Regions from separate parts of the Streptomyces sp. NPDC046931 genome, predicted to be linked through region 2. Evidence: riboswitches for the same ligand, from Rfam matches in the RefSeq annotation. Region 2 holds a riboswitch; each other region holds the start of a gene.

Region 1 (10,444 bases), on a different contig from region 2:
GCTGCCCGCTTCGCCCGAGCAGTGGGTGAGCGGCCCCCTCGACTGGCCGGAAGAACCGGTGGCCGTCCTGAGCCGGCCCGCGCAGCGCGCGCTGAACTGGCTGCTGACCTACCTGCACACACGGCTCGGCCAGGTCCGGGCCGCCTCCGACTTCGACTCCTGGGCGGCGGCGCTGGCCGGGGTCACCTGCGCCGGCGTCGTCTGCCTGAGCGGACTTCGGCACGCGGTGGACCGGCTGCCGCTCGGATTGCGGACCGTGCGTGCGCAGTTCGAGGAGTTGCACGCGGACTTCCCGGCGCTGTGGTTCGCACTGGAACTCGTCGGCATGGCCGAGGCCGTGGACTACACGCGTCGGCTGGCGGAGGGGTTCCGCCGGCGGGGAGACACCGACGGGAGCCGTTTCGCTCGTGAACGGGCCCTGCTTCCAGAGTCGTTGATGAACGCCCGGGAGGTGCCGCCGGTGTGGCTGCGTCCGAGCTGGCGTACGGTCACCGCGCTGGTCGACCCCTGGCCCACGCTCCGCCGGGTGGACGACCCGGCCGCCTACCGGACGACGCCGATCACCGAGAAGGAGGTGTGGGCCCATCTCGCACGGGGCCCCCGCAGACCGGATCTGGGGTCCCTGGCCGAGACACTCGACCGCTATCCATGGCTGGACTTCGCGCACGGGCTGCGGGCGGAGACCTACGCGGCCCAAGGCGACGTCGAGTCCGCGCTGTCCGCGCTGGTCCCGGCACTGGTACTGGCGCCCGAACAGGCCGCGGGCTGGCATCTCCTGGGCCGTCTGCTCGACCGGCAGGGCCACACCGCCGCCGCGGGGGCCGCCCTGCGGATCTGCCGGACCGTCGAACGGATGCAGGACCAGCTGCACAAGGCATGAGGCCCCCGGCCCCGGGCCGGGGCCGGGGCGAGCCCGCCCGTGCACGGGGGCGGAAGAGCTCGATGTCTCCGGTCGTTCACGGCGGACGCGACCGTCGCCGCGGTTGCGACGACACGCGGCAGCATTACCGGCGCGAAAGAGCCAGTCGGGTATGTGCGGATCCGGCGTGGAACGCGGGCTCGTGCGATCCCGGCATGCCGAAGCCCGGCTGCCCGGCCGGCTGAGCACGAGCGACGACATCCCCGCGCCGGCTAAGAGCGCCCCTTGCACCTGCGGAAGTTCGTCGCGCGGCGTCAGCCACAGGACCAGCTCCGCGCAGCCGGTGACCGGCAGGGTGACACCCGTGCGGACGAAGACCAGCGCGAACGCGCTGACGATCGACCGGTCACGATCAACCGTACGCCCGTGAACCCGTCCCCTCGTTCAGCAGGGCGACCCCTAGCGGAGTGGCACTGTGGAGCGCCGAATTGCGGTGCCGCAGAGTCTGAACCAGGCCGGCCGCGCGCAGAGTCGTCGCATGTTCGCTGGCGCTGGCGGACGCCACGCCGACCAGCGAGGCCAGCTCCTTCGTCGTGCAGCCCGGGTGCGTGGCGATGGCGTTGAGTACCGCGGCCCGGGTGCCGCCCAGCAGGGCCGCGACGGCGTCGGCGGGTTTCGCCGGTCCGGGTTCCCGCGCGAGGGCGGTGAGGTGGCGCACGGGCCGGTCCGGCAGGACTGGGTAGGTGACGGTCGGTTGTGGCACGGCGTCGTTGTCGACGATGGTGCGCGTACCCCAGAGCGACGGCACCAGCAGGATGCCCTGTCCCTCGAGGTGCAGGTCGTACTCGACGCCGTTCGCCATCCGGATGTCCAGCACCGGCGGGTTCCACCGCATCCATCGCGGATTCGCTTGAGCGAGCACATGCTCCACGCCTCCATCGAGGAACTGGCGCATGCGCACGGTCCGGTCGGCCGTGAAGTGACCCGTCAGGCTTGTCCAGTAGGGCTCGAGCAGGGTGGCGTACAGGCTCGTCAAGCCGCTGTGCATCTGCCGGCGCAGCCCTGTGTCGTCCGCAAGATGCCGAGCCCATGAGGGGACAGGCTGGTGCTCTGCGATCGCCGCGAGTTCCGCTCGGATGCGGCTGCGGGGCACGGCCTGCACTTGCTCCAGGACCTCCTCCGCGGTGCCGGCCACGCTCGGCGCGAGGAAGGTCGGGGACCAGCCGACCGGCGGAATGAGCGACAGGACCATACGGGCAGGGGCGGTCAGCCTTCCGAGGCACCGTCTCCGCCAGGCCTCGAGCCGCACGGGCTGACTGCGGTCCTGTAACACCCGGGCTGCCAGTTCCAGCTCGGACAGGGGCATGGGAGCTTCGGCGACGCGGGTCCGCGCGAGGTCCTGAGTCGTGAAGTGAATGCGATAGACCATGATTCCCCCCGGTGCATCCGTAATGATCTTTCCGGAATGCCATGGTTTGGCCTAGACCGAATCTGGTCGAGTTCGGACGTCGACGATGGCGTCCACACCGCCTCTGCAACGACTCGCCAGGGCATCGCCCTCCCCTCTCCTTACCTGACAGGTAATCGAACCCGGCAGGGCCGCATGCCATGATCGGCGGCGTAGGGACCCCGACCGACCGGAAGGACACCATGTCTGCCTACGCCGTAGCTCACCTTCAGGAGTCCGCCCCGCACCCGGACATCGCCGAGTACATCGAGCGCATCACGGCCACCTTCGCGCCGTACGGCGGCCGCTTCCTCGTGCACGCCGCGCAGCACGAGGTGAAGGAGGGCAGCTGGCCCGGGCACGTGGTGGTGATCGGCTTCCCGGGTATCGCGGAGGCACGAGCCTGGTGGGACTCCCCGGCATACCAGGAGATCGCACCCCTGCGCGCACGGCACATCAGGGGCGACATCGTCCTGGTCGAAGGGGTCCCGGACGGTTATGACCCGACCGTCACCGCGAAGACGATACGGGAGGCCGCGCCTGCCGAGTAGAGCCGGCCGTACGGGGCGCTCACCCGAGGCGGTGAGCCCGAGCCGGTGACCTTCGGGCTCGAACCCGGGTTCCGGTCAGCCGGTCTCGGAAAAGGCGAGGGGGCGCTCGGTGCCGAACGCGAGCCGCGCGAAGTTCTCGCCGATACGGCGGTGTCCCGCGCGGCCGGGGTGGACCTCGTCGGACGGCGGCAGTTCGGCGTAGCCCTTCGCGCCGTACAGGTCGCGGCCGGATCGAGCAGCTCCACTTCGCCCTGGGCGGGGGACAGGGCGGCCAAATAGTGGTGGGATGGGCGGCGTTCGAGCCGTGGCTGACGGAACTGCCCGTGGTGCAGCCACACCATGCGCCCGCCGGCCGGTGCCGGCTTGAAGGGGGCCTCGGTGCGTAGGGCGATCAGCTCGGCATTGGAGGCCGCCCGTCTCGGGGCCGAGCCTGAGCTGGGCGGCGGCGTAGCGGCCGGGGTGCTTTCGGGCGTGGTCGCCGTAGGTGACCTTGACGTCGAACCGCCGGGCGAGCGCCGAGACGGTCACCTGGTCGACGCCGACCTGGTCCGCCGGTTCCGTGCTCCCCTGAACGGTATTGGTCAGCGGTGAGTGTGCAGCCCGGAACACAGCAGGTCGAATGCCAAAAGCGCTGCCGGGGCGACCGCGTCGCGGGCGTGCTCGGGAGCTTCGCCGGACATGATGCGTCGTCGGAGCTCGCGAACGGCCGCCCGGTGTGTTCCGGCGAGGGCGCCGGCCAGGAGCGCGGGCATGGGATCGCCGGCGTCGTCCGGTGTGCCGGCGGTGCCGGGTGGATGCTCGGCCAGGGCGGCCGTCAGAGCGGCCTCGGCGTTTTCGCTGATTTCGCGTTCCCGTGCGCGCAGGGCGGGGCTGTCGAGGATGACCTGCCAGAACCGGGGTGCGCCGGGGTGGTGGCCGAGCAGGGGGTCGTTGCGTCGCAGGGCGGACAGCAGGTCGTCACGGACCGTCTCCACCGGGCAGGTGCCGGGTGCGCGGTCGCGTACCAGTGCGGCGAGATGCCCCTCGACATCGGCCTGCCGGTCGAAGAAGAGGTCTTCCTTGGCGGGGAAGTAGTTGAACACGGTGTTGGTGGACACGCCCGCCTGCCCTGCCACTTGGGCGACCGTGACCTGGTCGAAACCGTGCTTGAGAAACAGCGTCAGTGCCGCATCGGCGATCGCTGTGCGGGTTTGCCGCTTCTTGATCTCTCGAAGTCCCATGCCCTGATGATAGTGTCACACCAAAATTGTGGTGACACCAAGAATCTAAGGGGTGGGACGAGTATGACCTTGACCCTCGGCATCTATCCCGGCGGGCTCCTGGGAGACGACCACGGCATCGTCCACCCGGTCAGCCCGGACGTTCCGGACCGCATCATCGAGGCACTGGACCAACTGCAAGGCGATACGGCCGGGCTGTCGGTGCGCGCCTACCGGCCGTTCTCGGGCACCGAGACACCGCTGGAGCCCCCTACACCCGCCGACCCGCAGTCCTATCTCCAGCGCGGCCGCACACTCGACCTGGTGCTTCAGTTCCGTGAGCCGTCCGGCGAACTCGACGGGTGGCCGGAGTTCGTCCGCGAAGCCATCCGTACCGGCGGACCGCATCTGGCGTCGGTCCAGATCTGTGAAGAACCCAACGCCCGGCTCCCCATTGTGGACGGCAGCATCCCCAACGTCCGCAACGCGCTCGTCCAAGGGGTCATCGCGGCCAAGCAGGAGGCCAGAGGCCTGGGACACAGCGTGGCGGTCGGCTTCAACGCCGTACCGACCTTCGATCCGGCCGACACCTTCTGGTCCGAGCTGGGTGCACTGGCCGACGCGCAGTGTTGGCAGAGCCTGGACTACGTCGGCCTGGACTTCTTCCCGGACGTGTTCCGGCCCATCCCCGCCGGGCAGTTGGCCGAGGCGGTCGTCGCGGTCCTCAGGGCTTTCCGCCACACCGACCTGCCGAAGGCCGGAATCCCAAAGAGTGTCGCCATGCGCATCTGCGAGAACGGCTGGCCCACCGGACCGGGCCGCACCGAACAGCGACAGGCCGAAACCCTCGAGACCGTCATCCGGGCCGTGGCCGCCCTCGCCGACGACCTGAACATCGACGGATACTCGCTCTTCGCTTTGAGGGACGCCGACAGCACCGCGGACGGGCTCTTCCATCGCTTCGGCCTCCTGCACGACGACTACACCCCCAAGCCGGCCTTCGAGACCTATCGGCAGCTCATCAGCGAGCTGGGCCCCCGACCGGTCGTCCCGGCTCCGTGAATTCCCGTGGCCTGCGGACCAGGACGGCGCTCCGGCGCGAGACGCGGCGGCGGCACGCCGTCCCGATACTCTGCGAGGCGTGATCGACTCATCCACGTCCCTTGACGATGCCGGTGTGGCCATAGCGGCGGCACGTGCCGGGGCCGATGTGGTGCGCGAGATGTACGGCCGGCGGCTCTCCCGCATCGACAAGGGTGGCGGGGACTTCGCCACCGCCGCCGATGTGGCGGCCGAGAAGACGATCCTCGACGTCATCCGTGCCGCTCGGCCCGATGATGCGCTGCTCGGCGAGGAGAGCGGGCGGCAGGGCACTGCCGACGCCGCGCGCCTGTGGATGGTGGATCCCTTGTGCGGCACGCTGAACTACGCCGCCGGCACCATGCTGGTGGCCGTCAACGTGGCGCTGCGCGACGGGGCGGCGGCGGTGGCCGATCCGTTCGGCAAGGAGGTCTTCTTCACCGACGGTGAGACCGCCTGGGCCCGGCGAGACGGGTTCGATACACGGCTGGCCCCCACGCCCGCCGGCCGGTTGGTGGACGTCAACCTGGACCCGCCCTTCCCGAACGCGCCCGGATTCAGGGCCGTGAACCTGCTGGCCCACCCCGGGTTCGTCGATCGCTTCAAACCGCGTGTCGGCTCCACGACGCTGGCGTTGGCCTGGGTGGCGGCCGGCAAGCGCGCCGCGTATGTCACGGACGGCGGCGACCTGTCCGGGAGCGTGCACTTCGCCGCCGGCATCGCTGTGTGCAGGGCCGCCGGCTGCGTGGTCACCGGGATCGACGGCGCCCCGCTCGGACGGGACGGCCGGGGGCTGGTCGTCGCCGCCGACCTCGAGACCCACTGGCAGCTGATGTCGATGATCCGCAGCCGAGGCTAGTCTCCCGTGCTCACCGGACGCCGCGGCCCGCTCCCGCCGGTACAGACGCCATGGATCCCGGCGGCCGGCCGCCGCGCCCCCGGCCCGCGGCCGACGCCGGGACACGGTCCGGATCACGGCGCTCCAGCTCCTGACGCAGCCGGTCGAGCGCTCGATGCAGCGTGCTCTTGACCGTTCCGGCCGACATACCGAGGGCGGCGGCCGTCTCCTCCGTGGACATGTGCTCCCAGTGCCGTGACACCACGACGCTGCGCTGCTTCGGACCGAGCACCTTCATGGCGTCGATCAGGAGCGTACGGTCGGCGTGCCGGGCGGTGGAGTCCGGGACGGATGCGTCGGGCAGTCGGGCGGTGAGCACCTCTTCCAGCCTCCTGGCCCGCCACCACTCCGTACGCGTGTTGATCATGACACGGCGCAGGTAGGCGTCCGCGAGTCGCTTGTCGGCGATGCGGTCCCAGCGGCGATACGTCCGTGCCAGCGCGGTCTGCAGCAGGTCCTGGGCGTCGAGCGGGTTCGAGACCAGCCGCCGGGCGCTGCGCAGCAGGGCGTCGTGCCGGGTACGGACGTATTCCTCGAATTCCAAAGACCGGTCTGGGCACGTGCGGGCATCCATGGGCCGGGTTCCTTTCATGGTGATGCGTGAACGATGGGCGCGGTGAGCGGGAGGGCGTTCTCTGCTCGCCCCTGCCGCCGCCCGGAGCACCCTTGGCGGCGCGGTGGGGCGACGGCAGGGCGTCGGCCTGTGCTGACGACGTCGTCGATCGTCAGCAGCAGCGGCTGCCGGGGTCCGCCCCGGTGCCCTCGACGCCGTGGTGGCTCCGCGCGAGATCACTCCGCTGTGTGGTGGCCTGAGAGGCGTGGGGCGACCGCTCGACCGGCGTCGGCGCCGTGCTCACCAGTCCGGCGGCCAGCGTCACGGTCGCTGCGGCCAGTGCGAGCCGCTTGCACACGTTCATGATCGGTTTTTCCCTTCGGGTGTGATCAGGCGAACCGGCCGGGTCGGTTGTTCGCGCCTTCTGACCACGACCTTTCGCGCTGAGGGATTGAATGGGCAGGTTGTTCTGCCACCCTGATCAATGCCGTGGCGGGTGGTGGGAGGCGGGTTCGGAATGAGTTGACCGCCTCAGGACGGGATCGGCGCCTACCACATGTCGTGACCCGCACGCTGTTTCCTCGCAAACCCTCGCGCCGTCCAGGACTTCCCGGATGATGGGTATCGCTTCGGACGGCTCAACGGGGGAGAGGCGCCGGTGGGGGAGCTTCAGCTGCTGACGGACAATGCGATCCGCCAGGTGTCGGAGGACGATTTCGGGTTTCGCGCAAGATGAAGGGCCTCGGTCCGCTGATCGTCACCGCGGCGGCTGTGGGCGGAACGGGTGCCGCGGCCATCGGCGCTGCCCAGGGGGTCGACTATCTGGCGCGTCGACGTCTCCAGTACGTACTGGAAACCGCGGAGTTGGAGTCGGCCGAGGTCACCAGGACGGTGGAACAGGTCGCGGAATCCATCACCGTCCAGATGGACGCCAGGGCCGTGGAGATCGAACGCTTCGTCCTCTGACTGCGCGTCCTTAAGCCCGTGGCAGGGGAAAACGCTGTGACCGCCGGTGACCGTTCGCCCCGCTCCGCCGGGTGCCCTGCGGCGAGTCCTCAGCGTTCGCCGTCGCTCGGGGTGTGCCTCCTTGCCTCCTTCGCTGGACTGGACGGTGTGCAGGGCGCCGCAGCGGCCTGCGGGAAGCTTGCCCGGGAGCCGGAAGCCCCCGTCCGTCGGGGTACCGCAGTTATCTGGGCGTGGACAGAGCTGCCGGTTTCCGCCAACGGACAGCCATCGGTCAGGAGTCCCACCGCCGGGGGCGATGGTGTCGCCGAGTTGTCCTGGATGGGAGGATGGCCGGCGGCAAGGCGACGGCGGAACGAGGAAGCCGGTGTGAATCCGGCGCGGTCCCGCCACTGTGATCGGTGAGTGGATCCCGAACAGGCCACTGCCCGCAGGCTGGTGGGAAGGCCGGGACGAGCTTGGACCCGAGAGCCAGGAGACTCCCGCGGTCGCCTCCTCCAGGACAACCGGGGCGGATTTCCCCGAAGAGGACGGTGAAGCGTCATGCGCGTGAGCTCGATCGACGGGACGACGGGCCAACCGCCGGAGCACGGGTCGGCCGACCCTGCACCGTGCAGGGTCGTCGTATGCCGGGACTGTTGCTGTGGCAGCCCGAAGGTGACCGGAGTCGATCACGCGGCGCAGACCACCCGCCTGAGCGCGGATGTGCCGGTACGCATCTCCGCCTGCCTGGACGTCTGCGACCAGGCCAATGTGATGGTCGTTCAGCCCTCCGCCGCCGGGCGCGCCGCCGGCGCCCGGCCGGTCTGGCTCGGCCTCGTCAACGACCCGGCCGCGACCGAGGACATCGCCGCCTGGGTGCGGGCAGGCGGTCCGGGCATCGCGCCCCAGCCCGCCATTCTCGATCTCTACACCTTCACACCACCGCGGCGGCGCACCTCGTTCTCACCGGTACGCGGCCGGGGCCCGTCGTAGAAAACCCGCCGATCGACCCGCGCAACAGCACCGTCGAGCGGTGTATCGACCCGCGGTCAGGGGCCGCATGTGCCGGGCGTCAGTTGCCGCATGCGTCAGTGGACCGAGAACCCGCCGTCGACGCAGATCGACTGACCGGTGATGTACGCCGATGCCCGGCTCGCCAGGAAGACCGCCGCGCCCGCGAAGTCCTCCGCCAGCCCGTTGCGCCCGGCCAGGGTACGGGCGGCGAGCTCCGCCACCTTGGCCGGATCGGCGGACAGGCGGCGGTTCAGCGGTGTCATCACAAAGCCGGGGACGAGCGTGTTGGCGGTGACGCCGTACGGGGACCACGCTTCCGCCTGCGAGCGGGCCAGCGATTCGAGGCCGCCCTTGGACACGCCGTACACGCCGCTCTGGACGAAGGCCCGGTGCGCCTGCTGCGAGCTGACGTGGATGATCCGCCCGTGGCCCCGCTCGGCCATGCCGGGGCCGAAGCGCTGACCGAGGAGGTGGGGCGCCTCCAGGTTCACCGCCATGGTGGCATCCCACACCTCGTCCGTCAGCTCGCCCATCGGAGGACGGAGGTTGATGCCCGCGGAGTTGACGAGGATGTCCGGCTCCCCGTACACCGCGGCGGCCTCCTCGGCCGCCGCCCGTGCGCCGTCTCGCGAGCCCAGATCGGCGCTCACCCAGGCCGCCCGGCAGCCGTCGCCCACCAGTTCCTCGACCGTGGCGGCCAGCTCCGCCTCCTTGCGTGCCACGACCACGACGCTCGCTCCGGCATGGGCGAGGGCCCCGGCGATGGCCCGGCCGATCCCTGAACTCCCGCCGGTGACAACCGCGACCCGGCCCTCGAGCGAGAAGAGGTCGGTGAGGTAGGACTGCGGCGTCATCTTCACATCCCGGCATGGACTCGAACGGCTGGTTGACGCGGACTGACGTCCGACTGGACGACCCTACGGGTACGCGGGCGGCCCTGCGGCGCCGGTGCCGGGTATACGGGACGCACCACGCGGGCGGTATGCCGACCGGATGCCTCACCTCTTGACGTGTCTGGTTCAGACCTTTAGGTTCACGGACCATCAGCAATCCAAGAATGAACCCATTGTTCATCATGCTGAACTCGGCTGCGCGGCCTTCCCCACCATCCGCGCACGCGAAAGGCTGGAACGCCCATGGCCGAGCCACCCCGCAACGGATGCGGACAGGCCGCCGGAGCCCGCAAGATGCTGCGGTTGTTCGTTCTGCTCGCCGTACTGCCGGGCCTGGCGGTTCCCTCCGCGCAGGCCACGACCCCCGCCGCGTCCCCGTTCAAGGTTCTGGCCCTCTACAACGGCACCTGGGACGCCGCACACATCGGCTTCGTACACGAGGCGAACGACTGGTTCTCCAGCACGCCCGCGGATGGACGCCGCTCGCGGCAGGCGCGGCGACGCTGCCCATGGCGCTCGGAGCCACCGTGTGTGCGCCCTGGTCCGGCAACCTGGTGGGGCACATGGGACCACGACGTCCGCTCCTCCTTGCGGGCGGGTTCACCGCCACCGGGGGGCTGTGCGTGGTGAATCTCGGCCCGGACACGAGCGTTCCGCTGCTTCTGCTCGCCTATCTGCTCATCGGTATCGGGTTCGGTTTCACCAACGCGCCGATCGCCAACACGCGGTCGGCGGTCTGCCGCCCTCCCGCGCCGGTGTGGCCGGGGCGATCACCTCCACCGCACGCCAGGTCGGTTCGGCGGTCGGTATCGCCATCGCCGGGGGCCTGGCCGCGGGCGTCGGCCCCACCGGGCTCGCCCATGCGTCCCGTCCCGGATGGCTGCCCGTGACGGCCTGCGGACTGTTCCTCTTCGCCGAGGCTCGAGCCTCCCGGACAGCGACCCCACCGGCCCCCGGCTCGGCCTGACGCACGGAAACGCACCGCCGCCTCCGCGTCCGGAACAC
Region 2 (10,444 bases):
AACGTGGTGCGACCAGCGTCATTACATCTGAGGGAGATCTGAGCATCACGATCCGGTAGCGGCCGGACACATGCCGTAGCCGGAGTGCTCAGCCCGGTACCGGCTGAATAACGGTAGGCCTCCGCAACCGGAAGCCTCTTGACGCCGTCCGTGTTCATCGGCGTGACTGCCATGGTGCACGCGCACGCGTGCACCTGTTCGTGCGGATGACGCCTTCGCTCGTGTGGATGACGCCTTCCAGTACAGGGCGCTGACCGGCCCTTGTACAGGCCGACACCGAGCGGGGACCTTGGACCTGAGACCGGAGGGGGCCGGCATGAGACTGCTTCTTGTCGAGGACGACAACCACGTCGCGGCCGCCCTGTCCGCCGTGCTGGCGCGGCACGGCTTCGACGTCACCCACGCCCGCAACGGCGAGGAGGCCCTGCGGGCGCTGGTCCCCGAAGGCTCCGGCTTCGGCGTCGTCCTGCTCGACCTGGGCCTGCCCGACCAGGACGGCTACGAGGTCTGCGGCAAGATCCGCAAGCGCACCAGCACTCCGGTGATCATGGTCACCGCGCGCTCCGACGTGCGCTCCCGGATCCACGGCCTGAACCTCGGCGCCGACGACTACGTGGTCAAGCCGTACGACACCGGGGAACTGCTCGCGCGCATCCACGCCGTCAGCAGGCGCACCCCGCACCTGGACGACACCGGCGCCACCGAGACCGTGGTGCGCCTCGGCCCGGTGCACATCGACCTGCCCACCCGCCGGGTCAGCGTGGACGGTTCCACGGTCCAGCTGACCCGCAAGGAGTTCGATCTGCTCGCCCTGCTGGCCCAGCGCCCGGGTGTGGTGTTCCGCCGTGAGCAGATCATCAGCGAGGTCTGGCGGACCAGCTGGGAGGGGACCGGGCGCACTCTGGAGGTGCATGTCGCCTCCCTGCGCTCCAAGCTGCGCATGCCCGCGCTGATCGAGACCGTGCGTGGCGTCGGGTACCGGCTCGTCGCCCCGGCCGCGTAGCGGGGACGGGTGAGCTCACGACTGCTTCCGCTGCTCATCGTCCTGATGGCCGCCGTGCTGCTCGCGCTCGGCGTGCCGCTCGCGGTGAGCCTCGCGGCCGCACAGCAGCAGCGGGTCGTCGTCGACCGGATCGACGACACGGCCCGCTTCGCGGCCCTCGCGCAGTTCGTCACCGACCGGCCCACCACCGGCTCCCGGGTGGGGAAGGAGGACGAGCGCGGCGAGACCCTGCGCAAGGAACTCGCCATGTACTACAGCGTCTACGGCATCAAGGCCGGTGTCTTCTACCGTGACGACGTACCCATGGCCAATGCGCCGGAGGACTGGTACCTCCTCCAGGAGGGTGACGGCCGGGAGGCCTTCAACGAAGCCCTCCTCGGGCGCCGGAGTCACGACCCGCAGCAGGTGTGGCCCTGGCAGCGGACCGGGCTCGTGGTCGCCTCCCCGGTCATCCGCGACGGTGACGTCGTCGCCGTCGTCGTCACCGACTCGCCCACCGGGCAGATGCGGTCGAGGATCCTGCACGGCTGGCTGCTCATCGGCGCCGGGGAGATCGCCGCGATGCTGCTGGCGGTGGGTGCGGCGCTGCGGCTGACGGGCTGGGTGCTCAGACCCGTACGGGTCCTCGACGCGACGACCCACGACATCGCGACCGGGCGCCTGAAGTCCCGGGTCGCGGCCGCCGGCGGACCACCGGAACTCCGGCGCCTGGCCCGATCGTTCAACGAGATGGCGGACAACGTCGAGGAAGTCCTGGAGCAGCAGCGCGCCTTCGTCGCGGACGCCTCCCACCAGCTGCGCAATCCGCTCGCCGCGCTGCTGCTGCGCATCGAGCTGCTCGCCCTGGAACTGCCCGAGGGCAATGAGGAGATCGCCTCGGTGCGTACCGAGGGCAAGCGCCTCGCGCAGGTCCTCGACGACCTGCTCGACCTCGCGCTCGCCGAGCACGCCGAGGCCGACCTGTGCGTCACCGACGTCGGCGAGCTGGCCGCCGAGCGGGTCGCGGCGTGGGGCCCTGCCGCCGAGGCCAAGGGGGTGGCGCTGACCGGGAACTGCCCGGCCACCACCGCCTGGGCCGACTCCATCGCCCTCTCCAGCGCGCTGGACGCGGTCATCGACAACGCGGTGAAGTTCACCCCGGAGGGGGAGCGAGTCGAGGTCGAGGTCGCGGCGGACGGGGAGTGGGCGACGGTGGTGGTCACCGACGGCGGTCCCGGACTCGGCGACGAGGAACTGGCCCGCATCGGGGACCGCTTCTGGCGCAGTGCCGGCCACCAGAACATCAAGGGCTCGGGACTCGGGCTGTCGATCTCACGGGCGCTGCTCGCGGCGGGCGGGGCATCGATCGTGTACGCGCGTCACGAGCCGCACGGGCTGAAGGTGACGGTCATGGTGCCACGGACGGCTCCAAGGTCCGGCACGCCCGGCGCCTGAGGACGAGGCCGCGTCGGGCGGCTACGGCTTCACCGACTGGTAGTACCGCCGCGCGCCCTCGTGCAGCTGCAACGGATCCGTGTAGATCGCCGTCCGCAGGTCCACCAGCTGGGCCGCGTGCACCTGGGCGCCGATCCGGTCGCGGCTGTCGATCACCGTACGGGTGAGCTTCTCGGTCAGGTCCGCGTTCATGTCCTCCCGGGTGATCAGGAGGTTCGCCACGGCCACGGTCTGCACGGAGGACCCCTGCTCGATGTCCGGGTAGGCGTCGGCGGGCATCACCGCGGCCCGGTAGTAGCGCGAGGCGCTGCCCTGCTCGTGCAGCTTCGCCACCAGATCGCTGCCGATGGGCACCAGGCGGATCGCGGAGTGCCGTGACAGCTGGGTGATCGCGCTGGTGGGCAGCCCGCCCGACCAGAAGAACGCGTCGATCTTGTGCCGCTTCAGCAGGTCGGGCATGGTACCGATGCCGTCGGGCAGGGCGGTGATGTCCTTCGTCGGATTCAGCCCGGCCGCGGCGAGCACATGTTCCGCTATCAGCCGGACCCCCGATCCGCCCGGTCCGACGGCGACCGTCCGCCCCTTCAGGTCCGCCACGGACTGCACGGGTGACGAGCGCGGCACCACCAGATGCACATAGTCGTCGTACAGGCGTGCGCAGCCGCGCAGCCGGTCTGCGCCCGGCTTGTTCTCCAGCCGGTATGTCTCGACGGCGTCGGCCGCGGCGATCGCGAAGTCCGCCCGGCCCGTGGCCACCCGCCGCACGTTCTCCTGCGAGCCGTCGCTGTGCAGCAGCCGTACGTGCAGCTCCGGCAGGTCCTTGGCGAAGGCGGGCTGGAGCAGGGTGCCGTACTTCTCGTAGACGCCGGTCGGAGTGCCGGTGCTGAGGGTGACCGTGCCGCTCGGGGACTCCTCGCCGAGCGGCAGCAGCCACCACAGCAGCAGCCCGAAGACCGCGAAGGCGGCCGTCGAGGCCAGCAGCGCGCGACGCCTGCCGATACGGGGGAGTGCCTGGAGCATGCGGGCGATCCTGCCAGGCCGCACGCACCCCTGACCAGGGCGGGGTGCGCTCGTGGACCGCCGGCGGCACGGCGGCGGTGACCGGTAGGGTCGCCGAATGCACCCTTCGTCCGACTCCTTCTCGCCCGCCTCCCTGGTCCGTGAGTTCCACCGCGCCTTCGGCCTCGACGCCCGTACCGTGCCGACCGAGGTGTCCGCGGAGCTGGCCGCGCACCGCGGCGAGCTGCTCGCGGAGGAGGCAGCCGAGGTCGCCGAGGTGGCGGTCGCCGGTCCGCTGGACCGGCTGGCGCACGAGCTGGCCGACCTCGTGTACGTGGCCTACGGCACGGCCCTTGTGCACGGCATCGACCTCGACGCCGTGATCGCCGAGATCCATCGCGCGAACATGACCAAGATCGGCCCGGACGGGGCGGTCGCCCGGCGGGCGGACGGGAAGGTCCTCAAGGGCGACCACTACCGTGCCCCGGATGTCTCGGCGGTACTGCGCCGCCAGGGATGGACGCCCTCGTCGGCGTAGGAAGCGCCGCGCCGCCGGGGCCGAACGCCCTCAGCGGCGAAGAAACCGCTCCACGGCCGTGAACCGTCCGCTTCCCGGTCGGCTCTCCGTCCGTCCCGTGGTCGGCTCTCCGTCCGCCGCGTGGTCGCATCTCCGTCCGTCGTCCCTGCCGGTCACCGGAACCCTCGCGCGTCGGCGGCCCGGTGCCCTCGCGGGGCCGGGCCCGGCGGCCGCCCCTAGACTGGGGCGACTTCCAGGACAGGACCCGTAACGGGAAGGGGACGACGACGGTGGCGGCAGGTGGCGGTGGTTTCGCGGAGGACCCGTCCGCCGAGGTGCTGTCGGAGGCGGCCGCCGCGTTCGGGCTGCTGGCCTCGCCCGCGCGGCTGCACATCGTGTGGGCGCTCGCGCAGGGCGAGAGCGATGTCACCGGCCTCGCCGAGCGCGTCGGCGGCGCGCTGCCCGCAGTGAGCCAGCACCTGACCAAGCTGAAGCTCGCCGGACTCGTCCGCTCCCGTCGTGAGGGCCGCCGCCAGGTCTACTTCGTCGACGACGCGGACGTCGTGACCGTGGTCCGCCTCGTGGTGGACCAGCTCAGTGATCGCGCCGCACGCACCCGCGCCCCGGCATCCCGGCTCCGTGGCCTCTGAGAGCGCCGCACCGTCACCGGCCCGGCCCGCCGACGCCGGCCTCGGCCGCGATGCCGCGGCGCCCACCTCCCTCCAGGAACTGCGCCGCCTGCGCAGCAGTCCGCGCGGGCTGACCGACGCGGAGGCGGAGGCCCGGCTCGCGGACATCGGCGAGAACGCGCTCCCCGAGGCCCGCACACCCTCCTGGTCCCGCCGTTTCGTGCGCGGCCTGCGCGATCCGTTCACCACGGTCCTGCTCTGCCTCGGCCTGGTGTCCGCGACGGTAAGCGCCTGGGGCACCGCCTGCGTGATCCTCTGTCTCGTCGTCGTCAGCTGTGTGCTGCGCGCCTCCGGCGAGTACCGGGCCGACCGCTCGATGGCCGCGCTGCGCGACCTGGTCGCCACCACCGCGACCTTACTGCGCCGCCCGGACCCGGACCGGCCGCCACGGGAACGGGAGGTGCCCGCCGCCGAGCTGGTGCCGGGCGATGTCATCCGCCTCGCGCCCGGCGACCTGGTCCCGGCCGACGTACGACTGCTGCGCACCCACGGCCTGACGGTCCACCAGGCGGCGCTGACCGGGGAGTCGGCACCGGTCGCCAAGCACGCGCTCGACGCGCCCGCACCAGCCGAAGCCGGCCCGTTCGAGCAGCCCCACCTGTGCTTCCAGGGCAGCGGTGTGGCCACCGGCGGCGGCACCGCGCTCGTCCTGGAGACGGGCGCCCGGACCCGTTTCGCCCGGGCCCACCGAGCCCCCGCCCGGCGGGCGGCGAGTGCCTTCGAGCGGACCGTGCACGGCATCTCCTGGGTGCTGATCCGGTTCATGCTGCTCACCCCGCCGCTGGTGCTGATGGCCAACGCGACGCTGCGCGACCGGGGCCTGGAGACGCTGCCCTTCGCCGTCGCGGTCGCCGTCGGTCTCACCCCCGAGATGCTGCCGGTCATCGTCACCACCTGCCTGGCCCGCGGCGCCCGGGTGCTCGCCCGCACCCACGGCGTGATCGTGAAACGCCTGCCCGCCCTGCACGACCTGGGCGCGGTCGACGTGCTGTGCCTCGACAAGACCGGCACCCTCACCCAGGACCGGCCGGTCGTCGAGCGGGCCCTGGACGGGACCGGGCAGGACGCGCCCGAGGTGCTGCGCCAGGCCGCCACGGCCGCCTGGTGGACCCTCCAACTCGCCGACCTGCCCGCCCCGGACGCCCTCGACGAGGCGCTCCTGGACGCGGCGGACGGAAGCTGGGAGGCCTACGAAGGCGTCGCCGTCGTGCCGTTCGACCCGGTCCGCCGGCTCGCCACCGCCGTCGTCCGCGGTGGCCTCGGCATGCACACCCTCCTCGTCAAGGGCGCCGCCGAGGCCGTACTGGAGCGCTGTGCGCTGGAGCCCGACGAGCGGGAGCGGCTGCTCGCGCTCGCCGCCCGCGAGGCACGGGAGGGCCTGCGGGTGGTCGCGGTCGCCACCGGCACCCGCCCCGCCCGCACCCGCCCCTACACCCCCGCCGACGAGCGCGGGCTCACCTTCCGAGGCTTCGTCACCTTCCGGGACGCCCTCGCCCCGACCGCCGCGCGGGCGCTGCGGGACCTCGCCGCCCGCGGTGTCAGCGTGCGGGTCCTCACCGGCGACCACCCGGGCACGGCGGCCCGCGTCTGCCGCGACCTCGGCCTCGACCCGGGTGACGTACGGACCGCGGGCGCCGCGGACGACCACACCGCGACCGTCGTCGCCCGGTGCACCCCCGAGGACAAGGCGCGGATCGTCACCGGGCTGCGCCGGGCCGGGCACACGGTCGGCTTCCTGGGCGACGGCGTCAACGACGTACCGGCGCTGTACGCCGCCGACGTGGGGATCGCCCCGCGCGACGCCGTCGACGTGGCCCGCGAGAGCGCGGACGCCGTCCTCGCGTACAAGGACCTGACCGCCATCGACCACGCCGTCGCCGCAGGCCGGCACAGCAGCGGCAACATAGCCACCTATCTGCGCGTCACCCTCTCCTCCAACCTCGGCAATGTCGTCGCGATGCTCGCCGCCGGTCTGCTGCTGCCCTTCCTTCCGATGCTCCCGGCCCAGGTCCTGGTCCAGAACCTGTGCTTCGACGCGGCCCAGCTCGCCTTCGCCCACGACCGCCCCGCGCCCGCGGTGCTCACCCGCCCGACCCTTCTGGGCCCGCGTGACCTGCTCCGCTTCATCACCGGCTTCGGCCTGCTCAACGCCGTCGCCGACCTCGCCACCTTCGGCGTCCTCGCGCTCTCGCTGTACGGGCCCGACGCGCTCGACGACGAAGCCGTCTTCCACTCGGCGTGGTTCACCGAGAACCTGCTCACCCAGGCCCTGGTGATGGTGCTCCTGCGCTCCGGCCGGAGCCTTGCCGAGGGACGTGCCCCGGGCCCGGTCGGGCGGGCCGCGGCCGTCCTCGCCGCGGTCGCCCTCCTGCTGCCCTTCACTCCGCTCGGTGCAACGCTCGGCATGATCGCGCTGCCGGTGGGGTACTACCTGCTGCTCGCCGCCGTCCTGGCGCTGTACGCGCTCGCCCTGTGGGCGGTCAGGGCGCGCTACGAGCGCCGGCGCGCGGCGAGCGACGACCACCCCTAGGTCACGTTTCGGACCGAGCGCCCCCTCCTCCGTTCCGATCCGCCCTGACGGTTGTACAGTTGCGCAAAGTGGCAAGCATTACTGGACGGTCGAGCGACGGAAACCGTCCTCGGCCGAGCGAGGAAAGGGCGGGCGCGGCCGATGCTCCGCAACGGACTGGAACCCTGGCACCTGCTGATCGTGGCGATCGTCGTGATCGTGCTGTTCGGCTCGAAGAAACTGCCGGACACCGCCCGCGCGCTCGGCAAGTCCCTGCGCATCCTCAAGAGCGAGGCGAAGGCGATGAAGAACGAGAACGCTCCCTCGCCGGGCGCCTCCCCGTCAGTCCCCGTGGCGCCGTCGGAGGTCCGCACGTCCGCCGAGGCCGCTGCGGCCGAGCCTCCGGCCGCGGCCTCCTGACCCGGGTCCGTCGGAGGCCGGCTCAGGGGCTGGCGCTGTCGTAGCCGTAGGTCAGGATCCCACCGGTTTCGCCGAGCCGGCGCCGGTATACGTACAGCGCCGCCACCTGGACGCCGTCCGCAGGGGTCTCGACCCGGCAGGGACGGGTCACCTGCACCACCGAGGGCCGGCCCGCGACCTGCATGCGCATGCCGTCGGCCGGCCCGCCCGCCAGCACCGCCGTCTCCCACTTCGTCGGGACATGAAGATCCATGTCTGTACCTTAAAGTTGCGCAATCGCTGAAGTGTTGTGAGCTGTGCCACCTCCCTGCGGTCCGCGCTCCGGGGCCGTTCGGGGAGAGGAAGATCACCCAGGCGGACGCGGTCTTGGCCATGCACGCGCCACGCGGTACGGTCTGTGCGATATCGACGACGGTACGACGGAAGCCGGTGGGAGTCCGGCACGGTCGCGCCACTGTATGCGAGCGCCCCCGGGCAGTTCGTAAGTCAGACCCGTGGCCGTCGTCCTGTGCACCACCGAGATGGGACGCGAACTCCCAGAGGAGGTCCTGCCATGGCGCAGACCGTCGCCCAGCCGACAGCCACCACCCCCGCCGTTCCCGCCACGCTGCCGCTGAAGGCGATAGCCCCCTGGGCGGTCTTCTTCGGCATCCTGATGCTCGTCCTGCTCTACTTCGTCGGCGCCGAGCAGGGCGCCACCTCCGTCTTCAACGGCACCGACGTCCATGAGTGGGTGCACGACGCCCGCCACCTGCTCGGCTTCCCCTGCCACTGACGCGGGGGGCGCCGCGCACCCGATGAACTCCGCAACGGTAAGAAATCTCCTGGTGCGGGGCATGCTCGCCGGCCTTGGTGCCGGCGTGCTCGCCCTGATCGCCGCCTACTTCCTCGGCGAGCCGAACGTCGACAGCGCGATCGGCTTCGAGGAGGCCCACTCCCATGAGCACGAGATGGAGGTCGTCTCGCGTTCTCTGCAGTCCACCGCCGGTCTCGCCACCGGTGTCCTGGTCTACGGAGTCGCCTTCGGCGGCATAGCCGCACTCGCCTTCTGCTTCGCGCTCGGCCGTGTCGGCCGCTTCGGCCCGCGGGCGACCGCACTGCTGCTGTCCGGCTGCGCGCTTCTCGCCGTGTACGTCGTACCGTTCCTGAAGTACCCGGCCAACCCGCCGTCGGTCGGCGACCCCGACACCATCGGCAAGCGGACCGGCCTGTACTTCCTGATGATGGTGCTCAGCGTCCTCCTCGCGATCGCCGCGACGATGCTGGGCAAACGGCTCGCACCCAATCTGGGCACCTGGTACGCGACCGTCGTCGCGGTGGCCGGCTTCGTCCTCGTGATCGGTCTGGCGTACGCCTTCCTGCCGGTCGTCAACGAGGTGCCGAAGGACTTCCCGGCCACCCTGCTGTGGCGGTTCCGCCTGTCCGCCCTGGCCATGCAGGCGGTGCTGTGGGGTGGATTCGGCCTGGTCTTCGGGGAGTTGGCCGAGCGGCTGCTGAATCCGAAGCCCGCGGCCTCCGCGTCGGGGCGGGCGGTTCCGGCCGCGCACTGAACCCTTCACGACACCAGAGGGCCCTCCGGAATTGTCCGAGGGCCCTCTGGCGTTCCCGGGACACCGGCGCAGGCGACGAGCGGAGGAGCCCCGTGCCCAGACGACATCCCCGACCGAGCCACATCACTCTCGGTGGACGGGAGGCGGTCGCCCTGACCCTGGAGGAGTACGAACAACTCATCGCCAGCCGACGTCAGATCGGCGGCCAGAGCGCGCGCGTCCGGGTCCTCGGCCAGCAGGCCAAACGGACCGAGCGACTGCTTCAGGAGCTGGAGGCCCTGGTCGGTGCCACCGCGCCGGCCTGTCGCACGCAGGACGAGGAGGCCGGGTTCCCACGGGCGGCCGAGTGCCGCGGCCACCAGGGCGCCACCGGCGACGGGGACACCGACTGCCTGCGCTGCGCCATCGCGGCGCTGCTGCGTCGCCACCGGGACGAGGCCTGCTGAGCACACGTCATACGACCGGCTCAGCGATCCGAGACGTCGCCTGGGGAGGCGAGGACGTGTCCGACCCGTAGATTCCAGCGCCCGGAACGGCCGGTGCACTCCGTCGCCGTGAGCGGTGGGACGTCGACGCGCCAGAACGCGGCCTCGGGCGCGCCCAACACGTGTACCACCACGGCCCGCACGACCTCCGGCTCCACCACGGCGACCGTCCTGCCCTCGGCCGCCCCGGCCGTCTCCCACCAGCGCGTGACCCGCTCACACAGCTCCCGTACCGACTCCCCGCCGTGCGGCGCGGCGCCCGGATCGGCCAGCCAGTGGGCCACCGCCTCGGGTTCGGCGGCGCCGACCTCGTCCAGCGTCCGCCCGCGCCAGCGGGCGACGTCCAGGCCCGCGAGTTCCCTGTGCTCCGAGGCGTCGAGGCCGAGTGCCGAGGCCGTCTCCCGGCAGCGCACGCTGGGGGAGGCGAAGACGCGGGCCGCGGCGGGCAGGGACAGCGCCGCCGATCCGGCGCGTACGGCTGCGCTGTCCTCGATCGAGTCACCGTCGTCGAAGCGGGCCCGCCGCAGCGACGGCGTGATCGCCGGCGAGATGAGGGTGACACGGCTGGTCACGCGGTTGCTCCTTGTGGCTCGCCCAGGGGCTGAGGCAGTACGGCGGTGGTGGCGCACAGGGCGTCGGTGGTGACGCGTTTCTTCCGGTAGCCCTCGATCGCCTTCTTCGGCTCCCGGCCCTGTCCCTGGCTCCCGGCCCTGGCGGGGACACAGCTCTCTTGTGATGTCTCCCGCCTGAAGGGCCGGGCGAACCCGCTGCCGCGGCCAGCCTAGCCCAGGCTTCCCGGGCCGAAGCTCGGATCGTCGAGGCGTACACGTGGAACCCC
Region 3 (10,444 bases), on a different contig from region 2:
ACTGCGCCCGCGGTCAGGCCCGCGGCCATCTTGCGCTGGACGAGGAGGAACAGGACGACGATCGGCACGGCCATCATCGTGGCTCCGGCCATCATCGGGGCGTATTCGGTGCCGTGTTTGGTGGTGAAGTTGCCGAGCCACACGGTCGCGGTCTGATGCTCCTGGCTGAGCAGCATCAGGGCGTAGAGGTACTCGTTCCAGGCCTGGATGAAGCCGTAGACGGAGGTGGCGACCAGGCCGGGGGCCAGCAGCGGGAAGACGACGCGGAGGAAGGCGCCGGTGCGGGAGCAGCCGTCGACCATGGCAGCCTCCTCCAGCTCCCTGGGGATGTTGACGATGAAGCCGCGCAGCGTCCACACCGTGAAGGGGAGGATGAACGTCAGGTACGTGATGACGAGGCCGGTCAGCCTGTCGTACTGGCCGAGGTCGTTGAGCAGCAGGAAGACCGGGATGATCATGGCGACCAGCGGGACCATCTGCACGGCCAGGATGCCCACGATCACGATCTTGCGGCCGCGGAAGACGAAGCGGGAGATGGCGAGCGCGGCCAGCGTGCCGACGACCACGCCGATCACGACGACCGTCAGGGACACGGTCAGACTGCGGCCGACCGGGCCCCAGAAGTCGGCGATGTCCAGCGCCCGGCGGAAGTTGGCGAGCGTGATGCCGGTCGGCAGCAGGCTGGGTTCCGGGTCGATGGCGTCCTTGGCCGGCTTGAACGCCGTGTCGAGCATCCAGTAGAGGGGGAAACCGGCGACGACGAAGACGAGGAGGCCGAGGATGTTCCAGCCGAGCCTCGGCCTTCGGCGGCCGGAAGGGGCGAGGGCGCTCATTCGACCTCTCCGATCTTCAGCATCTGGCGCATGTAGACGGCGACCACGCCGAGCAGCAGCACCACGGTGATCAGTGCGATCGCCGCCCCCTGCGCGTAGTCGTTGACGACGAAGGCGCGGTCGTAGGAATAGGTGTTGAGGACCTGGAACTCCGCCTCGGGGTGACCGCCCCGCATCACGAACACCTGCGGGAAGACACCCATGTCCCAGATCACCGACAGGGTCGTGAGCATCACGATGACCGGCCTCAGGACCGGCAGGGTGACATAGCGGAAGACACCCCACGAACCGGCGCCGTCCAGTCGCGCCGCCTCCTGGAGCTCCTTCGGCACCTGGGTCAGGCCCGCGCTGAGCGTGATGACGACGAAGGGCACCGCACCCCACACCACCAGCAGCATGATCACGGCCAGTCCCTGCGGCCCGGACGCGAACCAGTTGTGGCCGATCATCTCGACCCCGGGCAGCTTGCTCAGCAGCGCGTTGAAGACGCCGTAGTCCGAGTCGAAGAGCCACTTGAAGACGGTGGTGGCCACGATGACGGGCATGCCCCAGCTGGCCACCAGCACGATGTTGATCAGCGTCCTGAGCCAGCCGGACACCCGCTGGAGCAGCAGCGCGAGCGCCATGCCGGCGACCATCGTGAAGATCACGGAGCCGGCGGCGAAGACGACCGTGCGCAGGACGACGGCCCAGAACCCGCCGTCGCCGAGCACCTGGGAGAAGTTGTCGAACCCGACCGACTCGGCCGGCTGGAACCCCCACAGCTGGGACTGGCCGAACTTCTGGAAGGAGAGCGTGACCAGGCGGACCAGCGGATAGCCCATCACCAGGGCGAGGATCAGCAGACAGGGCGCGAGCAGCAGCCAGGGGGCCGCGGCCCCGCCCGGCGTCCGCTTTCTGCGCGGCCGGTCCGGGACGGCGGGTGGCGGCGCCGGCCGCGGCGGCGGCACCTTGGCGGGGGTGGTCGTGTCTGCGGCACTCATCGCGCGCTCCTCAGCGGTCCCTCGGGTCGAACGGGACGCAGGGCCCCGGCCCCGGGCACCCCCGGGGCCACAGGGCCCTGCGCTCAGGTCACTTGGTGTTGATGACCTTGTCGATCGCGGCGTCCGCGTTCTTCGCGGCGGCCTCGACGGACTTCTTGCCGGTGCCGATGTCCTGGAGCATGGTCTGGAGGATCTGCGCCTTCTCGACCTGGCCCCAGCCCGGTGCCATGGGGACGAACCAGTTGGACTCGGCCGCGGTGGCGGGGACCGCCGTCGCCGGGTCGTTCTTCAGCGTCGCGAGGTCCGTCTTGTTGTTGGGCAGGTTGCCCTTGGCGATCAGGCCCTTCTGGCCCTCGGAGCCGGTGAACGCGTTGATCCACTCGGCGGCCAGCGCCTGCGCGTTCGACCTGACCGGGACGGCGAGGTCCGAACCGCCCAGGAACACCGGGATGTTCTTGCCCGACGGGCCCGGCATCACGAAGTTCTCGAGGTTGTTCTTGAGCTTGCCGGTCTTGTCGTTCTTCGGGTCGGCCGCGGTCGCGCCCTCCCAGGCGGCGGCGAAGATCATGGCGGACTTGCCCTGGCCGTAGACGATGTACCGGTCGGACTCGTCCTTGGTCTTGTCGCCGTGCATATACGTGTCGACGACGTGCTTGAACTCGGTGAGGCCCTTGACGGACTCGGGCGAGGAGAGGTTGGCCTTCCACTGGCCGCCCTCCTCCTTGGCGATGGAGCCGCCCGCGTCGTAGACGAAGGACATGGCCGCGTACCAGTCGCGTGTCGGCTGGTACCAGGCGCTGAACTTGCCGCCCTCCTTCTTCTGGATCTTGTCCAGGTCGGCGGCCAGCTCCTTGTACGTCTTCGGGGGCGTCTTGATGCCGGCGGAAGCGGCGATGTCCTTGCGCCAGTTGGCGACCCGGCCGCCGGCGTAGTAGGGCACGCCGAACGTCTTGCCCTCGTAGGTGACGGAGGTCTTGAGGCCGTCCAGCCACTGGCCGGAGTTGTCGAACTTGGCCGGGTCGACCTGGGCGAAGGCGCCCTTGACCATGTAGCCGAGCATCTCGCTGTTGCCCATCTCGACCACGTCGGGCACCTTGTCGGTGGCGAGGACCGCGTCGAGCTTGGTGTTCTTGTCCGGCCAGCCGTAGTACTCGTGCTTGATCTTGAGGCCGGGGTGCTTCTTGGTCACGGCGTCGTCGGCCGCCTTCACCAGCGCGGGCCAGTTGTTCTGGGCGTCGACCGTCAGCCAGACGGTGAGTTCCTTGGCGTCCGCCCCCTTGTCCGAGCTCCCGGACTTGCTGCCGCTGTCCCCGCACGCCGCGATGGAGACCATCATGCCCGCGACTGCGATCGCGGCTGTCAGCTTGCGCTTCACGCCATCCTCCTCAGGGATGCCACCAACCCCCCTTGTCCCCGCGGCGACCGATGACGAGTACCGCCCGTGGGGCCGGGACCTGGACCAATGGTGTAGACCAGTACGGGGAGCTTGGCCCAGACCAATAGGAGTGTCAAGGGAGTTCGGCACGGTCCGGACGTCCGTTATGGGACCTACATATGCAAGGACCTTTAAGTAGGAACCCAGCGAAAAGGCCAGGCCAGCGAGGGGCCGTCCGACTGGACCACTTCGGGGCGGTGGACTAGACCAGCAGGGGTGCCGACGGTATACAGAGGGGACCCCCGGCCGCGTGACGGGGATCGCGGACCGCGCGGGGGCATCCCCCCCGCGAAGCCGTGCCACGATGTGAGCCGTGACCGACGGAGTGCCGGTCACTTCGGCATCCGGAGCCGGGAAGGCAGACCATGAGCACCGACGTCAGCAGTGCGGAGAGCGAGGGCGGGGCGACCGTCCGCACCGCGCGCGTGCCCAAGTACTACCGTCTGAAGAAGCATCTGCTGGACATGACGGAGACGCTCCCGCCCGGAACGCCGGTGCCGCCCGAGCGCACGCTGGCGGCGGAGTTCGACACCTCGCGCACGACCGTGCGACAGGCGCTTCAGGAGCTGGTCGTCGAGGGCCGGCTCGAGCGCATCCAGGGCAAGGGCACCTTCGTCGCCAAGCCGAAGGTCTCCCAGGCGCTGCAGCTCACCTCGTACACGGAGGACATGCGCGCCCAGGGCCTCGAACCGACCTCGCAGCTGCTGGACATCGGCTACATCACGGCCGACGACACCCTCGCCGGGCTGCTCGACATCTCGGCGGGCGGCCGGGTGCTGCGCATCGAGCGGCTGCGGCTGGCCAGCGGCGAGCCCATGGCGATCGAGACGACGCATCTGTCCGCCAAGCGTTTCCCGGCGCTGCGCCGCTCGCTGGTCAAGTACACCTCGCTCTACACGGCGCTGGCGGAGGTCTACGACGTCCACCTCGCGGAGGCCGAGGAGACCATCGAGACCTCGCTGGCCACCCCGCGTGAGGCGGGCCTGCTCGGCACGGATGTCGGCCTGCCGATGCTGATGCTCTCCCGGCACTCGCTGGACCGGCAGGGCAAGCCGGTGGAGTGGGTGCGGTCGGTGTACCGAGGGGACCGGTACAAGTTCGTGGCACGGCTCAAGCGGCCCCAGGAGTGAGCCGGCCACCGGGATTTCCTCGCTGCTGAGGCCGATATCCGAACGAGGTCTTCCGCCTCCTGGATGCCGTCACCTAGATTGCCTGCGCATTACACAGGTGAACAGTGAGGGAACGGAGCCAGCAGATGTCAGATCAGTCGGATGTGACAAGAGCGGCGATGGTGACGCCTGTGCGCGTCATCATCGCCCTCTGCCTCGTAGCACCCTTCGTCGCGATGCTGTGGGTCGGCTCCTACGCCAAGACCGATCCGGCGTTCGTCGGGATCCCTTTCTTCTACTGGTACCAGATGCTGTGGGTGCTGATCTCCACCGCGCTGACCATGGTGGCGTACCAGCTGTGGCGGCGTGACCAGCGCGCCCGCGCCGGCCGCGAGGGGGGTGCGTCGCAGTGAAGGACGGAGTGAACGGCGTCGCTCTCGGCGTCTTCGTGTTCTTCTTCCTGGCCGTCACCGTGCTGGGCTTCCTCGCGGCGCGCTGGCGCAAGGCCGAGAACGAGCACAGCCTCGACGAATGGGGGCTCGGCGGACGGTCGTTCGGCACCTGGATCACCTGGTTCCTGCTCGGCGGGGACCTGTACACGGCGTACACCTTCGTGGCCGTACCGGCCGCGATCTACGCGGCCGGCGCGGCAGGCTTCTTCGCGGTGCCCTACACGATCCTCGTCTACCCGTTGATCTTCACCTTCCTGCCCCGGCTGTGGTCGGTCTCGCACCGGCACGGATACGTCACGACCTCGGACTTCGTGCGCGGCCGCTTCGGCTCCAAGGGGTTGTCGCTGGCGGTGGCGGTCACCGGCATCCTGGCGACGATGCCGTACATCGCGCTCCAGCTGGTGGGCATCCAGGCGGTGCTGGACGTGATGGGCGTGGGCGGCGGCGGGGACACCAACTGGTTCGTGAAGGACCTGCCGCTGCTGATCGCCTTCGGTGTGCTGGCCGCGTACACGTACTCGTCGGGTCTGCGGGCCCCCGCGCTGATCGCGTTCGTGAAGGACGCCCTGATCTACATCGTCATCGCGGTGGCGATCATCTACATCCCGATCAAACTGGGCGGCTTCGACGACATCTTCGCCAAGGCGGGCCATGCGTTCGCGCAGACGAACCCGGTGACGGGGAAGCCGCGCGGCGCCCTCGCACCTCCGGAGGCCGGCCAGTGGACGTACGCCACGCTCGCGCTGGGCTCCGCGCTCGCCCTGTTCATGTACCCGCACTCGATCACGGCGACGCTGTCCTCGCGCAGCCGTGAGGTGATCCGCCGCAACGCCACGATCCTGCCGCTGTATTCGCTGATGCTGGGTCTGCTGGCGCTGCTGGGCTTCATGGCGATCGCGGCGGGCGTGAAGGTGCAGAACGGGCAGCTGGCCATCCCGCAGCTGTTCGAGGACATGTTCCCGGACTGGTTCGCGGGCGTGGCGTTCGCGGCGATCGGCATCGGGGCGCTGGTCCCGGCGGCGATCATGTCCATCGCGGCCGCCAACCTCTTCACCCGCAACATCTACAAGGACTTCATCAAGCCGGACGCCACGCCGAAGGAGGAGACCCGGGTCTCCAAGATCGTGTCGCTGCTGGTGAAGGTGGGCGCCCTGGTCTTCGTCCTGACGATGGACAAGACGGTCGCCATCAACTTCCAGCTGCTCGGCGGCATCTGGATCCTGCAGACCTTCCCGGCGCTGGTCGGCGGGCTGTTCACCCGCTGGTTCCACCGCTGGGCGCTGCTCGCGGGCTGGGCGGTCGGCATGGTCTACGGCACGCTCGCCGCGTACGGTGTCGCGTCCCCGACACAAGCGCACTTCGGGGGCTCGGCGAAGGAGATCCCGGGCATCGGCGAGATCGGCTACATCGGTCTGACGGCGTTCGTGCTGAACGTCCTCGTCACGGTCGTCGGGACCTTCGTCCTGAAGGCCGTGAAGGCCCCCGAGGGCATCGACGAGACCAGGCCGGACGACTACACGGCGGACGCGGGCGACCCCGGGGTGCAGGTGGAACTTCCCCCGGCCACGGCGGGTACGGCCCACTAGGGTCTTTCGTTTGGATCAGGCCGGATCAGAAAGCGGGGTCTGGTGCCGTGCATCGCAAGGGCGAAGGAGGGCGTCATGGCGGAGCCATGGCAACCGACGACAACGCGGCGAGGCGCGGTGCCAGACCCCGCGAGCCCGGCGTGATCCAAACGAGAGGCCCTAGGGGCCGCGGACCGGGCGGGCCGTCGGAGCGATCCGGCGGCCCGTTGCCGTACCCGTGGGGCACACTCGGCCCCATGGACATCACCATCCGGCAGGCAGTGCCCGCGGACCACGCGGCCCTCGGCGAGATCACCGCCCGGGCCTACCTCCAGGACGGGCTGCTGGACTTCGGGGAGAGCGACGCCTACCTCGGCGAGCTGCGCGACGTGGCCAAGCGGGCAGCCGCCGCGGAGGTGCTGGTCGCCGTGGAGGGCGAGAGGGTTCTCGGCGGGGTCACCTTCGTCCCGGCGGGCGGGCCCATGGCCGATATCGCCGGTCCCGGCGAGGCCGAGATACGGATGCTCGCCGTCGACCAGGCAGCCCGGGGCCGCGGCGCGGGCGAGTCGCTCGTACGCGCCTGCATCGACCGGGCACGCGCCACCGGGGGCTGCACCGGCATCGTCCTGTCCACCCAGCGCACCATGCACACCGCCCACCGCATCTACGAGCGCCTCGGTTTCGTTCGCACACCCGAGCGGGACTGGAATCCACTCCCGCACCTGGACGACCTCAGCCTCCTGGCCTACGAGTTGACGCTCTGAAACCGCAGCAACACAACATCTGGGGGTGACACCAGGACCCGGCACTAGATGTATGCTCATCCTCGCTGTCGCCACAGGGGAATCCGGTGCGAATCCGGAACTGTCCCGCAACGGTGTACTTGCGTGCATCCGCACGCCAGTTCAGTCCGAGGACCTGCCGGCAGCGCGCCCGGCCGTCCGGTCCGGGCGCCTTGAGACGTCCGGGCCTCGCGGAGTGGGCCGGGGACGCGACGCCGTGCGCGCTCGTGGCTGCCCCCTGCCCTCCGCAAGGCCCCCGCGCCGAGCGAGGGAGAGCCCCACGTGACCATCGCGCCAGCCGACCCGGCTTCAGTCAGCGACCTGAAGACCGACGGTCCCGGTGCCGCGCTGCTGCGCACCCTGACCGAGCTGACCGCAGACCTCCCCGACACCGACCCCGGCCGGGTCGCCGCCGCCGCGCTGCGCGGTCGCTCCGCACAGGCGGACGAGGCGGAACTGCGGGAGCTGGCCATGGAGGCGGCCGCCGGCCTCATCTCCGAGGACCCCGCCTACTCCAGGCTGGCCGCCCGGCTGCTGACGATCGGGATCCGCGCCGAAGCCGCCTCCCAGGGCGTCACGTCCTTCACCGAGTCCGTCGCCGTCGGGCACCGGGAAGGTCTCATCGCCGACCGGACCGCCGCCTTCGTGCGTCTGCACGCCGGCCGACTCGACGCCCTCGTCGACACGGCCGCCGACGACCGCTTCGGCTACTTCGGGCTGCGTACCCTGCACAGCCGCTACCTCCTGCGGCACCCGATCACCCGCAAGGTCATCGAGACGCCCCAGCACTTCCTGCTGCGCGTCGCCGCCGGCCTCGCCGAGGACGACACGCCCCGTGCGGTGGACGAAGTCGCGGCGCTCTACGGGCTCATGAGCCGCCTCGACTACCTCCCCTCCTCGCCCACCCTCTTCAACTCCGGCACCCGGCACCCCCAGATGTCCTCCTGCTACCTCCTCGACTCCCCGAAGGACGAGCTGGACAGCATCTACGACCGCTACCACCAGGTCGCCCGCCTCTCCAAGCACGCCGGCGGCATCGGGCTGTCGTACTCCCGTGTCCGCTCCCGCGGCTCGCTGATCCGCGGCACCAACGGGCACTCCAACGGCATCGTCCCCTTCCTGAAGACGCTGGACGCCTCGGTCGCCGCCGTGAACCAGGGCGGCCGGCGCAAGGGTGCGGCCGCCGTCTACCTGGAGACCTGGCACTCCGACATCGAGGAGTTCCTGGAGCTGCGCGACAACACCGGCGAGGACGCCCGCCGTACGCACAACCTCAACCTCGCGCACTGGATCCCGGACGAGTTCATGCGCCGGGTCAACGCCGACCAGCCGTGGTCGCTGTTCTCCCCCGCGGATGTGCCGGAGCTCGTCGACCTGTGGGGCGAGGAGTTCGACGCCGCCTACCGCAGGGCGGAGGCGGCGGGGCTGGCGCGGAAGACCCTCCCGGCCCGCGAGCTGTACGGGCGGATGATGCGCACCCTCGCGCAGACCGGCAACGGCTGGATGACCTTCAAGGACGCCGCCAACCGCACCGCCAACCAGACGGCCGAGCCCGGACACGTCATCCACTCCTCCAACCTCTGCACCGAGATCCTGGAGGTCACCGACGACGGCGAGACCGCGGTCTGCAACCTGGGCTCCGTCAACCTCGGCGCGTTCGTCACCGGCTCGGGCATCGACTGGGAGCGGCTGGACGAGACGGTCCGCACCGCCGTCACCTTCCTGGACCGCGTCGTCGACATCAACTTCTACCCGACCGAGCAGGCGGGCCGGTCCAACGCCAGGTGGCGGCCGGTGGGCCTCGGTGCGATGGGTCTTCAGGACGTCTTCTTCAAGCTGCGCATGCCCTTCGACTCGCCGCAGGCCAAGGCCCTGTCCACGCGGATCGCCGAGCGCATCATGCTCGCCGCGTACGAGGCGTCCGCCGGCCTCGCCGAGCGCAACGGCCCGCTGCCGGCCTGGGAGAAGACCCGTACCGCGCGGGGCGTGCTGCATCCCGACCACTACGACGTGGAGCCGGCCTGGCCGGAGCGCTGGGCGGCCCTGCGCGAGCGCGTCGCGGCCGTCGGCCTGCGCAACTCGCTGCTCCTCGCGATCGCGCCGACCGCCACGATCGCCTCCATCGCGGGCGTGTACGAGTGCATCGAACCGCAGGTGTCGAACCTCTTCAAGCGCGAGACGCTGTCGGGCGAGTTCCTCCAGGTCAACTCCTACCTGGTGCGGGACCTGAAGGAACTGGGCGTGTGGGACGCACGCACCCGTGAGGCGCTGCGCGACGCGAACGGCTCGGTGCAGGACTTCGCGTGGATCCCCGAGGACGTCCGGGCGCTGTACCGCACGGCCTGGGAGATCCCGCAGCGCGGTCTGATCGACATGGCCGCCGCCCGCACCCCGTTCCTGGACCAGGCCCAGTCCCTGAACCTGTTCATGGAGACGCCGACCATCGGCAAGCTCTCCTCGATGTACGCGTACGCCTGGAAGCAGGGGCTGAAGACGACGTACTACCTGCGTTCCCGTCCGGCGACGCGGATCGCCCGCGCGGCACAGGCGACCGCCCCCGTGCAGCGGGTGGCCGACCCCGATGCCGTCGCCTGCTCCCTTGAGAACCCCGAGTCCTGCGAGGCCTGCCAGTGATGACCAGCACCACCCGCAACGTCAATCTGCTCGACCCCGGCTTCGAGCTGACTCTCCGCCCGATGCGCTACCCGGACTTCTACGAGCGCTATCGGGACGCCATCAAGAACACCTGGACCGTCGAGGAGGTCGACCTCCACTCAGACGTCGCCGACCTGGCGAAGCTGACGCCGGCCGAGCAGCACCTGATCGGCCGGCTGGTGGCCTTCTTCGCGACGGGTGACTCGATCGTCGCGAACAACCTGGTGCTGACGCTGTACAAGCACATCAACTCGCCGGAGGCGCGGCTCTACCTGAGCCGTCAGCTCTTCGAGGAGGCCGTGCACGTCCAGTTCTATCTGACGCTCCTGGACACCTACCTGCCCGACCCGGACGACCGCGCGGCGGCCTTCGCGGCCGTGGAGAACATCCCCTCCATCCGCGAGAAGGCCGAGTTCTGCTTCCGGTGGATGGACTCGGTGGAGAAGCTGGACCGGCTGGAGAGCCAGGCCGACCGCCGCCGCTTCCTGCTCAACCTGGTCTGCTTCGCCGCGTGCATCGAGGGCCTGTTCTTCTACGGGGCCTTCGCGTACGTCTACTGGTTCCGCAGCCGGGGCCTGCTGCACGGTCTGGCCACCGGCACCAACTGGGTTTTCCGGGACGAGACGATGC

What was found. A riboswitch is a leader RNA that binds a small molecule or an ion and turns the genes downstream of it on or off. The one in region 2 is predicted to bind cobalamin.
Region 1: linked by a shared signal. The riboswitch ahead of ABZ876_RS32315 ((2Fe-2S) ferredoxin domain-containing protein) and the one ahead of ABZ876_RS26715 (CbtB-domain containing protein) in region 2 are both predicted to bind cobalamin.
Region 3: linked by a shared signal. The riboswitch ahead of ABZ876_RS00985 (ribonucleoside-diphosphate reductase subunit alpha) and the one ahead of ABZ876_RS26715 (CbtB-domain containing protein) in region 2 are both predicted to bind cobalamin.

The regions. Positions count from the first base shown of each region.
Region 1 covers NZ_JBEYWX010000026.1:90,297-100,740, reverse strand. The annotation lists gene ABZ876_RS32365 (hypothetical protein) at 1-880, shown strand, start outside; gene ABZ876_RS32360 (winged helix-turn-helix domain-containing protein) at 1,272-2,288, opposite strand; gene ABZ876_RS32355 (DUF1330 domain-containing protein) at 2,510-2,857, shown strand; partial or broken gene ABZ876_RS32350 (TetR family transcriptional regulator) at 3,272-3,442, opposite strand; gene ABZ876_RS32345 (TetR/AcrR family transcriptional regulator) at 3,439-4,077, opposite strand; gene ABZ876_RS32340 (hypothetical protein) at 4,141-5,118, shown strand; gene ABZ876_RS32335 (inositol monophosphatase family protein) at 5,198-5,995, shown strand; gene ABZ876_RS32330 (SigE family RNA polymerase sigma factor) at 6,006-6,608, opposite strand; gene ABZ876_RS32325 (hypothetical protein) at 6,760-6,951, opposite strand; gene ABZ876_RS32320 (hypothetical protein) at 7,320-7,553, shown strand; cobalamin riboswitch at 7,904-8,032, shown strand; gene ABZ876_RS32315 ((2Fe-2S) ferredoxin domain-containing protein) at 8,094-8,525, shown strand; gene ABZ876_RS32310 (SDR family oxidoreductase) at 8,621-9,400, opposite strand; partial or broken gene ABZ876_RS32305 (ThuA domain-containing protein) at 9,734-9,895, shown strand; partial or broken gene ABZ876_RS32300 (MFS transporter) at 9,949-10,104, shown strand; gene ABZ876_RS32295 (hypothetical protein) at 10,197-10,406, shown strand.
Region 2 covers NZ_JBEYWX010000017.1:124,791-135,234, reverse strand. The annotation lists gene ABZ876_RS26755 (response regulator transcription factor) at 317-1,003, shown strand; gene ABZ876_RS26750 (HAMP domain-containing sensor histidine kinase) at 1,013-2,437, shown strand; gene ABZ876_RS26745 (TAXI family TRAP transporter solute-binding subunit) at 2,459-3,457, opposite strand; gene ABZ876_RS26740 (MazG nucleotide pyrophosphohydrolase domain-containing protein) at 3,555-3,974, shown strand; gene ABZ876_RS26735 (metalloregulator ArsR/SmtB family transcription factor) at 4,244-4,603, shown strand; gene mgtA (magnesium-translocating P-type ATPase) at 4,683-7,172, shown strand; gene tatA (Sec-independent protein translocase subunit TatA) at 7,314-7,571, shown strand; gene ABZ876_RS26720 (hypothetical protein) at 7,594-7,824, opposite strand; cobalamin riboswitch at 7,947-8,088, shown strand; gene ABZ876_RS26715 (CbtB-domain containing protein) at 8,125-8,346, shown strand; gene ABZ876_RS26710 (CbtA family protein) at 8,369-9,121, shown strand; gene ABZ876_RS26705 (hypothetical protein) at 9,214-9,567, shown strand; gene ABZ876_RS26700 (histidine phosphatase family protein) at 9,588-10,178, opposite strand; partial or broken gene ABZ876_RS26695 (3-hydroxyacyl-CoA dehydrogenase family protein) at 10,435-10,444, opposite strand, start outside.
Region 3 covers NZ_JBEYWX010000001.1:212,000-222,443, forward strand. The annotation lists gene ABZ876_RS00950 (carbohydrate ABC transporter permease) at 1-833, opposite strand, end outside; gene ABZ876_RS00955 (sugar ABC transporter permease) at 830-1,816, opposite strand; gene ABZ876_RS00960 (sugar ABC transporter substrate-binding protein) at 1,905-3,191, opposite strand; gene ABZ876_RS00965 (GntR family transcriptional regulator) at 3,617-4,381, shown strand; gene ABZ876_RS00970 (DUF3311 domain-containing protein) at 4,507-4,773, shown strand; gene mctP (monocarboxylate uptake permease MctP) at 4,770-6,398, shown strand; gene ABZ876_RS00980 (GNAT family N-acetyltransferase) at 6,635-7,141, shown strand; cobalamin riboswitch at 7,164-7,318, shown strand; gene ABZ876_RS00985 (ribonucleoside-diphosphate reductase subunit alpha) at 7,442-9,793, shown strand; gene ABZ876_RS00990 (ribonucleotide-diphosphate reductase subunit beta) at 9,793-10,444, shown strand, end outside.